DNA from 2 places in the Paenibacillus sp. FSL W7-1279 genome. Region 1 is predicted to be linked to the other one. Evidence: riboswitches for the same ligand, from Rfam matches in the RefSeq annotation. Region 1 holds a riboswitch; the other holds the start of a gene.
The links. Region 1 has a riboswitch for cyclic di-GMP ahead of MKY82_RS25590 (LuxR C-terminal-related transcriptional regulator). Riboswitches for the same ligand answer to the same signal wherever they lie in the genome.
Positions count from the first base shown of each region.

Region 2: another riboswitch for cyclic di-GMP. It lies ahead of MKY82_RS17430 (amino acid adenylation domain-containing protein); the one in region 1 lies ahead of MKY82_RS25590 (LuxR C-terminal-related transcriptional regulator).

Region 1 covers NZ_CP150215.1:5,679,110-5,686,228, reverse strand. Annotated here, with positions in the region: gene MKY82_RS25610 (2-phosphosulfolactate phosphatase) at 1-266, opposite strand, end outside; gene MKY82_RS25605 (MFS transporter) at 464-1,774, shown strand; gene MKY82_RS25600 (phosphosulfolactate synthase) at 1,887-2,753, shown strand; gene MKY82_RS25595 (YitT family protein) at 3,005-3,589, shown strand; cyclic di-GMP riboswitch class I at 3,735-3,829, shown strand; cyclic di-GMP riboswitch class I at 4,035-4,129, shown strand; gene MKY82_RS25590 (LuxR C-terminal-related transcriptional regulator) at 4,291-5,019, shown strand; cyclic di-GMP riboswitch class I at 5,148-5,236, shown strand; partial or broken gene MKY82_RS25585 (class I SAM-dependent methyltransferase) at 5,440-6,123, shown strand; gene MKY82_RS25580 (acetoacetate decarboxylase) at 6,400-7,119, shown strand, end outside.
Region 2 covers NZ_CP150215.1:3,931,184-3,938,302, forward strand. Annotated here, with positions in the region: gene MKY82_RS17425 (AraC family transcriptional regulator) at 27-2,267, opposite strand; gene MKY82_RS17430 (amino acid adenylation domain-containing protein) at 2,671-4,830, opposite strand; cyclic di-GMP riboswitch class I at 5,036-5,130, opposite strand; gene MKY82_RS17435 (hypothetical protein) at 5,705-7,119, opposite strand, start outside.

The DNA.
Region 1 (7,119 bases):
AGATCGAAGCCATGTAAACGCGCAGGCGAATTATCCAGCTCAAACCCCGGAATCGGCAGACCCTGTATCTCTCCCGCCAATAAAAAGTCAGGATAGATTTTCTTTAGACGCAAGGCATCGTCCAGAGTTCCTGCCAGAATGATACCCTGAACCCCATGGATAAAGGCATAGTGCGCTACGGTAAAAGCCCTTATAACATCAATTACAATATTGATGTGTGATGCGTCCAAGGTGTGATGGTGTCCTTGAATAATCTGTATCGGCATGTCGTATCCCCTTTTCCCCGGCATAATGGGCTATTTTAGTAACAGTATATTTGCCCAAAACCAAGGAGTGCTCAAATCCTCTAATGGATTCAGCAGCAGCGATGGAATATTAAATCCGGATGTGGTGATAATTAGGAAGCATGGAAATAAAGAAAATGTTCTGTTCTACACGAACTTCAAGTCCGAGGAGCGATACCATGGAGAAGACCAAAAAGCGAAAACTGAATATCAGCTTTCATAGCGATATCGACCTGCAGACCGACTCCGAGGAGACACAAGACAGCGAATCCACCGGAAAATCAAAAACTTCTACCGGTTCAAAGGGTCAAGTGTGGGAATTTATCGCACTGGCAACGATCCCGATCGTGCTCGTTTTTGGCAATTCCATGCTAGTTCCGGGGCTTCCTGAAATGCAAAGGGAACTGGGTATCAGTAAATTCCAAAGCAGCTTGATCATCACGATTTTCTCCTTGGCAGCTGGCTTATTTATTCCGATTATTGGTTATTTGTCCGATCGATTTGGACGCAAAGTTATTATTATACCCGCCCTGATCATATATGGAGGTTCCGGTATTCTGGCAGGATTCGGTGCTATTTGGAACTCTTTTGGGGTGATTATTACCGCGAGGGCGATTCAGGGGCTAGCGGCCGCCGGAACAGCACCGATTGCCATGGCGCTCGTCGGCGATTTATACGATGGCGGGACAGAGAGCAAGGCACTGGGACTAATCGAAGCCTCCAATGGCGCCGGCAAGGTACTCAGCCCGATCATCGGCTCCCTGCTTATGCTGATCGTATGGTATGCTTCCTTCTTTGCATTTCCCGTGTTCTGTGCACTATCGTTGTTGGCCGTCATTTTTATGATCAAAGAATCAAAACAACATTCAAAGCAAGAACTAAGGAAGTACCTTGGAAAAATCGGGGACATCTTTAAAGAAAAAGGCCGCTGGCTCATCACTGCTTTTTTTGCCGGTTCGCTGGGGCTATTCATTTTGTTTGGCATACTGTTTTATCTATCCAACATTCTTGAAGACAAGCCGTATAACATTGACGGGGTCGTGAAGGGCTTGATTTTGGCCATTCCATTACTTGGGATGGTTATCACTTCCTATACGACGGGAAGCTTGATCAAGAAGAATGGCCTGTTGATTCGTTGGCTGATGAATATCGGGCTGATTGCCATGACCCTGTCTCTGGCAGCTACACTTTTCTTTTTTAAGAACATTTATGTGTTTATCGGGCTGCTGACAGTCAGCTGTATCGGAACCGGAATGCTTCTTCCTTGCCTGAATACGATGATCACCGGTGCAGTTGAGAAAAGTGAGCGAGGGATGATTACATCCCTTTATAATAGCTTGCGATTTTTGGGAGTTGCAGCAGGGCCGCCCTTGTTCGGGTGGATGATGGATAAATCGGATCAGGTTGTTTTTATAACCGTGTCTTCACTATCTTTGGTTACTCTAGGTTTGGTGTTCTTTTTGATTAAACCGCCTCGGCAGATCGGATGACCGTGACGAATCCCTATGACAAAAGATGGGCACCTGTCAATGGGTATGAGCATATTATGCCAATGTCATTGGATTAAACGACTAAATCAAAAAGAATTGAGGAGATCCTAGAATGAACAGTTCTCTGCGAACAGTTTGGCCCATGGAGATATGTGATCCGAGCGGGCTGCGCGAAAATCCCGAACACGGCAAAAAAGACCACGACACCTACGGGGTCATGGAACGCGGGATGACGATGGTTATTGATAAAGGCCTGGGTAGAAACATGTTCTCAGATGTGATTGAAACAGCCTCGGATTACATCGATTGTGTCAAATTCGGTTTTGGGACGGCTCCGCTGTATAAAACGGAAATGCTGCTATACAAAATCAATCTAGCCAAACAACATGGAATCACGGTCATGCCCGGCGGGACCTTGCTTGAGACAGCCGTGCAGCAAGATGTCGTCCCCGCATTTTTTAATACCGTTTGCCGTCTTGGATTTAACGCGATAGAAGTATCTGACGGCACGATTGAGATGTCGCGAAAAAAACGAACGGAACTCATTCGGGAAGGTAAACAACGCGGACTTCGGGTTTTTACGGAGTATGGTAAAAAACAATCCGGTTCCCACATCGACGCCGAAATGCTCGCGTATACGATGGAAGCGGATTTAGACGTAGGCGCGGAGTTTATCATTGTTGAAGCGCGCGAGTCTGGACTAGGCATCGGTATTTACGATAAGCATGGCGAGTGCCAGGAAGAAATGATAAATAATATCATCGACAACGTGTCGGATGCAAGAAAGCTGATTTGGGAGGCACCTCTTAAGCAGCAGCAAGCGATGCTTCTCCGCAAATTTGGATCTCATGTACATTTGGGAAATATCCAACCCACCGAAGTGCTTTCCCTTGAAACGATGCGCCGGGGTCTTCGTCAAGATACGTTTGAACTCGGGGTGAGAGAGAAACAAACCGATGGATTTTGTTACGTAATTTAAACATAGACCAAACCACAAGAGAATGTTAAATACTAGAGGGCTGCCTATGGATATCTCCAGAGTCAGCCTATACATATTTTCGTTAAAAAGATCTATCCCGGTATCCCCTCCAGGGAACAAGCATACACTTAAAAAAGCAGGACTAGCTTGTTACTCTAATCGATGAAGGATGATTCCGTGTGAACTTACAGATCCTACCCGGGCGGAAGAGCCCCTTTTTCTATCGTCATGCTTCCAAGAAACTTTTCTACATTACCGCCGGCTCCATCATTCAAGGTTTTGCCATGGCCATGTTCTTGTTTCCTCACGCCATTCCTTCGGGAGGAGGAGCAGGGATCGCGGTGCTTCTGAACCATGCGTTTGAGATCCCGATGAGTCTCGGACTGTGGCTGGCTAATTTTATTTTCCTTGCCTTTACAGTCCCTTATCTTGATGGAGTCAGTGCCTTCGGGACCATATTTGTTATAACAGTGACGTCCGTTTCCGTTAATTTCTTCGAGGTGTTCCTAGAACCCCCGTTCGGCAACGTATGGATCGATCTTCTATTCGGCTCGGTTATTCTCGGAACAGGTGTCGCCATCCTCATAAAGCAGAGGGTATCGAATGGGGGAATCGGTTATGTTGCCTTAGCCATTTATAAGTATAAAAGAATCAACCCGGGCACCTCATTGTTCTGGATGAATGGAATTATATTCGCTTTCGCTGCCTATGTGATCGATTGGAAAATTATTATCCTTGCTGTTGTATGCCAGTGGATATCAACCCGGATCATTAACTGGATTCACCAGTTCCCTCCCCCGAAATCGGTCTATCAACCCGCTTGGCGCAAAAAGTGATTCTGTATACGTGTAAGAGTGATTGACAAATCTAACAAAAATATGGAAATTTGGGTCGTACGACCTATATTAAATGAAAAACAATGTAAGTTATAGTTTGAATAAGTCATAACATGTTTGGATATTCGACAAATTCATACTCTTCGTACGACAATAGCAAACCCGCTGAAAAGCGGCGACGCAAAGCTACAGGGGCTAATGTGGATCTGCTTAAGACCGTGATGCCAGCCAGCTGCCGAATACGACGGAAGCCTCCGTCTCTTCTTACTAGTTTTTCCACCTATGTCTTTAAGCTGATGGAGGCTATTTGTGTTGTTTATTAAATTTTATGAAAGGGGGACCTGTACTAGTCTTAACAGTCTTATCTACCTGAAAAGGGACTTTAAATATATTGAAAGGCAGGTGAATCGTAGATATAATTTTCGGCACACAATCGAATCGTTTCGTACGATAATAGCAAACCCACTGAAAAGTGGCGACGCAAAGCTATAGGGGCTAATGCGGATCTGCCTAAGACCGCGATGCCAGCCAGTTGCCGAATACGACGGAAGCCTCCGTCCTATTTTGCTATGGTTATCTTAATGGATGGTGGTTTTTTATTGTTTATTTTCGCTTATAAGCTACCGAATTCAGAAGCGGAGATGACTAGAAGATCGATTTCATTATTAATCACTTATTCTTAAAAGGAAGAAGGGAAAATAATGGGCCGTAGAACACTGCTGGAAGCAAACGATCATTTTCCTAATATCCTCAGTATGTCTGAAATAAAAGGAAGGTTGATTGAACGGAAAGAAATTTTATATTTGCTGCAAGAGGAAACCAGGAATATGAACGATTTGCTGTCCATACCTTATTTATTTGTTATAACAGATACGGATGGTGCCGTTATCGATTATTGCGGCACGGATTTGTTAAAAGGATATTTTGAAAGAAATAATATAAAAAAAGGCACATCATTTGCGATGAAAACCGCAGGGGTCAATGCCATTTCTTTATCGATGGAAAATCAATCGGTTTCTGTCGTAATTGGTACCCGGCACACCAACCAATTGTTTGCCGAGCTGTCATGTGTATGTACGCCAATTCGAATAAAAAATGTGATTATAGGCTACCTTGGCCTGAGTTTTCATTATTTACACGAGGTTACATTTGCCATACCACTCATTGAACACCTGGCTAAAAATATTGAAGAAAAACTGCCTCAAAAGGACCCCATTCTACAAAAAGAGCTGACTTATTCTCACTTTGACCAATATGAATTAACAAATCGTGAGAAAGAGATAGCTTATGGATGGCTGGAAAATAAAAACGTACCTGAAATTGCGGGCATTTATGGGATTAGTCAAAGCACGGTCCGTACTTTTATTAAAAAGATATACGCAAAGACGAGCGTTAATCATAAAGGAGCATTCCTTAGGAAATTTACTTAAAATTTAAATTAAAATACATAAGTATAAACTACCCAATTTTGGGTATTTTTTTTGTTTAAGTCGAATTTTATACTTTAAAGTAAGTTGTCGTTGAAGGATTAATGAACATTTTGACAATTTCATACTTCGTACGACAATAGCAAACCCATCGAAAGGTGGCGACGTAAAGCTACGGGGGCTAAGGTGGATATAAACACTATGCCAGCCAGTTGCCGAATACGACGGGACCCCAGTCTATTTAATCATGGCGGGGGGTTTTTGTGTTTTGAGTGATATTGCTAAAGGTGGTGAAAAAATATAAAAATGTCTAATTGTAGTCTTCAGAAGATTAGAGGCAAACTATCTCACCAAATATCGTCAGCAACCTATTCTACATATTTATGCCTGTAGGGATGTCTTCTTGGGAGGAAAATCTAGAGTATGGACAAAACTAACAAAAAACATTTACTTGATGATGTTGAGACGAAGATTAATCAAGGTCTTTTCTCTGAAGCATTTAATGCCCTTTATCATGGATTAGACAGCATACGCAGACATTCTTCAAAAAAAGATTGGAAGCAGTTTATTGCCCAATATCGTCAACATGCAGTAAGCTATTTTTTCTTACAAGAACCGTTTTCTCGTCGAGCATTTGACAAACCGCGCGGTTATGCTGGTGATCCCGTAATGATGGATTCCATCTATGACTTCGACAAAACAGCACCGCCACCTTACGAGGGCAGACAAGCAGAAATTTCCGAGCTTCTCAACTACGAGCTTAATCGTATAAGTTATGCAAATGATGCTGTTCGCGAAAGAAAACGTATATTTTCCAGCAAGATTGACGAAACAGCAGAACGAGTTGCGAACCCTTATATTCTCTCTTTTCCTAGCGGCCATTTGAGAGAAGTATTGGAAAGTGTCGCGGTTAAGAATAAACGCATTGGGAAATTTGTTGCTATTGATCAAGATCAGGAGGCCCTTTCGGTTGCAGCGGAAATCATAAAAGACTTTGGCGAAACGATTCCTGCCTCCATAGTTGACATCATTGAAAATGAAGTGCCTCTTCCTGGATTTGATTTTATATACAGTGTTGGTGTATTTGATTATCTGCCCAACGGAGTTGCCAAAAAATTAGTTAACGAATTATTTAATTTGCTCAATCCCGGAGGTCGATTGTTAATAGCCAATTGGCTTCCTGATACCCCCTCTATTGCTTATATGGAGGCAGCGTTGGATTGGTGGATCACTTACCGTACCAAGGAGCAAATGCAAGAGTTAACCGAAGCTATACCAGAAGAAGATATTCATCATATTGATATTTTTGTGGAAAAATACGAGGTTGTTGTTTTTATGGAAATTGAGAAGGCGGGAGAAGTGAATTCTTTCAAAAGGAAAGGGATGGAACTATTGAAACTGCATGAGGTACGCAAGCAAATGTCGACTCCATTGGGAGCTCCTGCTTATCCTGTTGGACCTTATCATTTTCGTAACCGGGAATACCTGAACATTCTATATCGTACCGACACGGAAGCCTTGAGACGTGTAGTCCCTGAGCCGCTTGAAATTGATGAGCCTTTAGTCAAATTTGAGCTCATGTACATGCCGGATGTTACCGGTTTGGGGGCCTATACAGAATCTGGCCAGCTGATACCGGTGAGCTTTAATGGGGAGAAGGGTGAATACCAGCACGCGATGTATGTGGACAGTCTTCCTGCGATCGCGGCCGGACGTGAGATCAGCGCATATCCGAAAAAACTGGGCTCTCCAAAACTGTATATTGATTCGGACACATTAGTCGGTACGCTGGACTACGGGTCTTTACGTGTAGCCACCGCAACGATGGGATATAAACATCAGGCTCTCGACCCGGAGCAGGCCCGCCAAGAGATTTGCCAACCGACATTTATGCTCAAAATTGTGCCGAACTATGATGGAACTCAGAAGGTATGCCAACTGATGCGTACTCAGATCAAAAATCTGACCATTCATGGTGCCTGGACGGCCCCAGCCCGGCTGCAATTGTTTGCCCATGCGTTGGCCCCACTGGCAGATCTCCCCGTGCTTGAGGTTGTATCAGCTTCGCATATTGTTACTGATTTGGGGTTATCCGCGCCGGAT
Region 2 (7,119 bases), 1.7 Mb from region 1:
AACCGTTTTCTATAAAGAAACCGTTTTCAACTGTTCGTTTTGCGGAGCTGATTGCTGCGGTATTCGCCCGGTGCCGTTCCCATAATCCGTTTAAATACTCGCGTTAACGAGATGGCGTGGGTATAGCCAACCCGCTCCGCAATCTCTTGTACAGAGGCATCCGTCTCCAACAACAGCTTCACTGCTTCACGCATCCGTACCTGGATAAGAAAATCGACGAACCTCTGTCCGGTATGTCCCTTGAACAACTTGCTTATATATTTGGGATTCAGCTGAAAACGATCCCCGAGCATCTCCAGCGACAAATCCGGGTTGGCATAGTCCTGTTCGATCAGCTTGCAGATCTCCCGGATAAGCGCTGCATACTGCCTGCCTTCTTGTAGCTGACCCACGGATTCGAACAAACTGGTCATGACCTGCTTGATTTCAATCCGCAGCTGCTCCAGTGAACTGCCATGGTCCAGCATTTCCGTAAGTAGGGGAAGCTGTACCTGGGACCACTCGCGGTAGACATCCTTATTCATGTCCGAAAGCTCCCGGCCGACGTTATACAGTAAATAATTCATCAGGTTAAATATCTCTTCATTGGTAAGAAGGCTGCCCTTTAACTGTCCGAACCATGCCTCATATGCCTCCTCCCACCCTATGTTCAGCATTCGGTAGGATTGAATAATCGAGCTGATTTCTCCTAGGTGAGCGTACACTTCGGCATGGCTGGTGCCGGCGATATCCTCGCTGCGGATCAGTCGGTTTTCCCCGAGCACGATTTTGTATTTAAGCGCTTGGGCTGCGCTTTTATACGACTTGGACAGGTCTTGGATCCGATAAACCTCCTCGCCGCTTCCAATCGTAACGGTAAATTTCAAATTTTGCTCGGTCCAACCCCGCATTTTCGCGCCAAAACGGGATAAAGCTTCTCCCTCTCTCTCCTCTGTCTCGTCCCCCTCAAAGTAAATGACGGCAAGGCAGGAGGGCGACGTCCATTCCGACCACAAACGAATACTCTCCTTCATCGCAATCTCGTTCACCACGTTCCGGAGGACGAATTTCAGCAGATTCTGATCACTCGCCGTATACTTCCGGCAGAACTCTCCGTAGTTGTCCATTTCAATGATGAGTAACCTAAACCGGTCCAGCGGCTCGGGTAAATTCAGTATGGCGGCTTCCTCCTGCCACTCTTCCAGACTCATATCGGTTTGTCCCTCAATCAGCTGATGGAACAGATACCTTGTCCGCAGATGAAGATCTTCCTGGTATTTTTCCTGGTATTGCCTGGACTGCTCCAGGATATGATCGAACGCCGACTCAATAAATGCGAACTCATCGGGACTGCCTTTCCATAAGCCCGCGCCCCTTACAGGCAGGGAATAGTCGCTGAATCGCTCGGCGATCCGCTCGATCGGTCTGGCATTGCGCCGAGTCACATAGATCATCCAGATGAATCCGGCGGCGATCATGAGGAGTCCGATCACAAACCACAGATTATAGAGTTCTGAAATCGTGTTGACATATCCGCCATTGATGAGACCGCTTCCATATTTCCAACCGGTGTAGTCCGAGGTATATTCCGAGAAGAGCTCGGATTCTTTAACTTTCGCCTCACTCCCGAACAACAGCTGACCGGAAGCATCTTTAGCTTGGATAAAGCTGACCTTGGATTCGTACATATTCTCCGTCAATTTTTTCAGCGAATCTGCCGAAACGTTAACCACGATCATGCCGAGATTATTTTTCATGTATGGCGATCCCCGCACCAGACTGGCCACCTGTTTACCGCCAATCATTTTGAATTGCTCGAAACTGCGCCCACCAGTCCACTTCGGAGTCTTGGACACCTGATATTCTTCGATAAATTTGCGGTCAGGATATGAACCGATATAAGCGTTGGTTGCATCACTCAACACATATCCGTCCGAATATCGCACCAAGTAAATGGAATCGATCAAAGGATAGTAATTGATCAATTCCTTAAGCTTCTGCACGGCCCTGATGTTGATGTAGGCATCACTTCCTGAGTTTGCCTTAAAAAAATTGTTCAAAGACTCGCTGTTGATACTCTCGAGGACGATCATATTATCGATCACTTTGAGCGACGTATCCACGATCCGCATCGCCTGTAGGGACAGCGTCTTATTGGCATTCAGCGCCTCGCGACGGCTTTGCTCACTGAACATTTGAAAGAAAACAAAGAAAATAAACGTGATGACAATCATAAATACCGGCATGTAGGACAATAGTAGTCGTTTAAACCATGATTTGCGCATCATAACCCCGCCCCTATGTAATGTGGACATGCTTTTGTATTAATGAATTATACAACGGGGGGCAATCCCCTGTCGGTTGAAGTAACTTTAGAATAATTTTGATGATAATCCGACAGTGGCGGATGGAATAGCAAGGTTAAACTGTTCACAAAAGAAAAAGCAGTCAACCTTTGTTTAAGGTGACTGCTTGCCGTCATCATACTTTAGCCTTGACTTCTCTTTATCTGTTTTGTTCACTTTTTTCCTTCCTTGCTCCCTACCCAAATTAGTGTGCTCCCATCCATCATTGGTGATGACTGGACGATAAACATCGATAGATCGGGTCAAATGCGGTCTCGATTTGCTCCACATCCTTGTACAGCCAGATCTTTTTAAGCATTTGCTGCGTTTCGTTTAGCGGTTCGTCTCAGTTGACGAGCATCGGACGAAGAAGATCAGGGTCCGGCAGAGCTTTTTTATCGACTTTCCCGTTAGGGGTAAGCGGCAAACTTTCCATCTGCACCACAAGTGAAGGCAGGAAATATTCAGGCAAATTCCGGGCTAAATACGCCTTGACTTCCGTTTCGGACAACACCTGTTTCGCAACAAAATACGCACATATTATCGGATTTCCACTTCCGTCTGCTTTGACGGCTACCGCGGCTTTCGAGATTGCGTTGTGTTCCAATAGCCGGGTCTCGATTTCTCCCGGTTCCACTCGATACCCTCGGATCTTTACTTGATCGTCGATTCGCCCGATCATTTCGATATTGCCATCCGGCAGCCACAGGGCCAAATCCCCCGTTCGATATAACCTTTCCCCGAGGAGCGGATGTTCCACAAACTTGGCTTCTGTCAATTCCAGCTGATTCACATACCCCCGCGCGATACCGTCTCCTCCGACGCAAAGCTCTCCTACTACTCCGATCGGCTGAAGCTTCAACTGTTTATCAAGAATATAAGCGGATGAATTGCATATTGGTCTGCCAATTGGAATGGTCGATTCGAAATCACGTTCGATCGGGAAGTAAGTGGAGAACGTCGTGTTTTCCGTTGGACCGTACATATGGATCATCCGCAGATCGGGGCACCTCTTCCTTACGGCATTTACGTGCTTCGGCGATAACGCTTCTCCGCCGATTAGCAAGGTGTCTAACATACGAAAGGCGTCTGGGTCCTGTTCGGCCAGATTATGGAATTGAGCCGTAGTCAGAAACCAAGCCGTAATGCGGTGGCCGATGATGGTTTCCTTCAATTTGTAAAGGTCAAATAGGTCCGTGTCCTTCATCAAATACAAAGTAGATCCGTTCAAAAGGGATCCCCAAATTTCAAAGGTCGACGCATCGAATGTTATTGTACCGGTTTGCAAAATTCGATGCTCCTTGGAAAAGTTGAAATAATTGGTATTCTTGACCAGTCTTACGATGTTACGATGCTCAACCATGACTCCTTTCGGTGTCCCCGTTGATCCGGAAGTATAGATGATATAGGCTAGACTTTGCGAGGTTGCTGCAGATATCGTATGGGGACAGCTGTCAAGGCTTAGCTGCGCGTTGTCCCAATAAATTACTTTTCCCTCAAATGCTATGTCAGGCTTCCAGCTGGAAGGAGCCAGTAAAAATCCCGCTCGACTGTCCTTGAGCATATATTCGATTCTTTCGCACGGAAAATCGGCTTCGATGGGCATATAAGCGCCGCCAGCTTTCAATATGGCTGTAAGCCCGACAATCATATTGACAGACCGATCCGCGACAATGCCAACAACGCTCTCCGGCTTAATGCCGTGATCCTGCAGTGCTTTTGCAAGCTGATTCGCGCGTTCGTTCAATTCCCGATAGGACATCTGATGGTCCTCGGTCATGACCGCCGGGCGATCGGGGGTTAAACGGACCTGTTCCTCAAACAAGTAATGGACCGTTTGGCTGGAAGGATAGTCCGTCTTGGATCCGCTGAAAGCCTGAATCTGTCTCTCCTCTTCTTCCGACATCATACGTATGTCGGCAATCACCTTCTCGGGGAAATCAACTACTTCATGCACGATTCGGCTCAAGTGGCCGCTCATCTGCTCGATCGTTTCTTTTCTGTAGGAGCGGGTCGAATATTCAAGGTGTATCATGATAAATTCCTTCTTAAAAGCCGTCAAAGCAAGCTCAAACGTCCCCAGCTGATCGGATTCATAAGGAGTGGCATTGGCGTTTTGCCAAGTAAACGCCGCTTTGATGAACGGGTTGCCGCTCAAATTCTTTCGCATATTCCGATCTTCGAGTGCTTGCATCGTGGTATGCTTGACTTCTATCAGAAACTTACCTAATGGCTTATGTACAGTAGGAGAGTAACGTATAGGAAACATCTGTCTTTCCAACAGATACCCAATTACAGGATCATCCTCGCCGGTATATTTGGCAAGCAGGATCGCATAACAAGCCATAAGTGCCATATCCACAGTTATTCCGAAATTGAACGCAAGTTCATGGAGTTTTCGGGTCGTTGCAAAATCCAGGGAAAAACGAACCTGGTTTCCTTCATCGTTGGCCCATCCCCCCCTCGGCAATTCGTCAATTGATACATCACAAGTCGTTTGTTCCATGACCATCAACCTCCCGGATAATCGATTCATTAATGTCTGATTGTTAACGAACAGAAAAATCCTCTTCGCATTCTGCGATCAAGTAATGTCCCCCTTCAACCCCAAACTAGTTTTTTATAGCGAAGCCACCGTTGTTTTTTGGAACGTCAAAAAAACCCCTTTCTTCAATTCAAAATAATGAATAAAACGGAGGTTTCCCGTTGTATTCGGCAACTGGCTGGCATTGCGGTCGCAGTAGATCCCGCATTAGCCCCTATAGCTTTGCGTCGCCACCTTTCGGTGGGTTTGCTATTGTCGTACAAAAATAGTATTTAAATTGTAAACCATGATTATATTATGTATTCGATTTACAATTACTGTATCTTGTTTCCAAATGAAAATCGATAGGTCTTTTGTTCAATATTGTCTTTCAAGAATGGTTTTGATGATATTGATAACCCTCATGAAACACTAGGTCGTGATAGTTAATCTTTACTAATTTTTTCCACTCCTCGACTTCACTACACTTCATTTAACTATGTATTAAAGCTATTCTGTTCAAAAGAAAGGCTGCGATTTTCTGTAATTACTTGGATATTAGATGATGGCTGATCAAGAAAATAGTTCTATTTTTTAACTTCACTCCTATATCCATTGACCTAATTGCGACAGCAGAAATCATCAAACACTATAACTTTTGCCTCTTGTCAAACGGGACTAAATTACCGTCTTTAACTGGTAAGGACATCTCGCTTCCGATCAGAAAACTTTCATAAGTTCAACCCACTTGGTAATTCCATCCTTCAAGTTCCCGGTCTAATGGATCACTGGATAATAAAATAAAGAGCCGTTGTCCAGGACAACGGCCTCATATTGCTATATGTCATGAACAGTTTTAAAAAGGTCCGGTTATTTTCACCTTGATTTTATTGGATTCAACTGTTACCCCGTTCAATGTAATTCGAATCGACAATTCGGCTTGCCCCGGATGCTTGGCGATAATCTTTCCTTTGGGGTCGATCGCCGCCTTATCCGGACGGCTGCTCAAATACTCAATGTGAGCGCCGGATAACTCCTTAGTCGTTCTTCCTCTCTCAAGGAAGACTTCGTAGGAATAACCGACCTCATCTCCCGGGTGAAGCTGGAGCGATTCAGCCTCGAGTTGTACTTTGTCCAGCGGCATGACCAGATTCGGGTCGCTATACTTCATTAGCTCGCTGCCATATTTGAAATAGAAGTTGCCAAAGTCGTCCTGCGCCAGCTTTTCCGCATTGCTCTCCAACAAGATGGACAGCGATTTGCTTGCTGTGTCAATCTTAAACATCTTGCTCGTATAAGTATGGTCAGCAACATATCCCGTATAAATGGTACCGTACACATAGCCGTCCGTTCCAATGGTCAATCGAGGATTGCTGTGTGCATAATCTGCTGTAGGAAACATATCCTCACTGTAAATAATCTCTTGGCGTTCCGTATCATAGATGAACAGAGCCCCCAGCGCCATTCCCCATATGTTACCGTCCGGGCCCCATATCAAAGAGGTTACTGCTTTTTTGCCCGGAACAGGTACCTGTTCCAGCTCTACTCGGCCTGATGCTGTATCGTAAATGGCAAGTTTCCCCTCTCCGCCGGTCATCGCGCCGGTGGCCATAAACAGCTTTCCATTTTGGTAAAGCAACGAATTGATCGAATGACCGGATATAATGTCGCGCTTCACATCAAACTTTCCGGTAACAGGATTGTAGACGGTAAGTGCCCCGCCTGTTTTGCCTGCAATTGGATAGGAACCGATGTATAACAGGTTTTCTTCCTCGACCCCGAGCATGGCTACGGGCCGGTCTTGCTCCGAACCCAACTGACCAAGCCGCAGCGGATTATTCGGTTCTGATGGGTCCGTCCGGTTCCAAGGTTTGGCTGGATCGTATTCAAAGAGGGTCGCTCTAGGATAAACACCGAGATACATCTTTCCGTTCAATGAACCGAACCCTTCGACTTGACCGATTTGAGGATAATGCTTGGTCTCGTTACGGGTCGGCGAGTAAATTCCCATTCCCCCGCCTGAAATGAAGCCCGAAGACAGAATCTGCCCGTCTGTGCTCTTCCCGATATTAAACAATTCCACAAACTGTGCCGGAAACGGAAGCTCCGGCGTCTCAATCAAACCGGTTTCCAGATTGTAATAAAATGCCCTGCCGCTATTTCCGGCCAATCCGACCAAGGTCCAGCCCGGATACTTTGCCTGATCCAGCTGAACATAACCAAAAGCGACGCCTGCTCCTTTGACATCCACGCCCAGCGAGCCGTAAACCC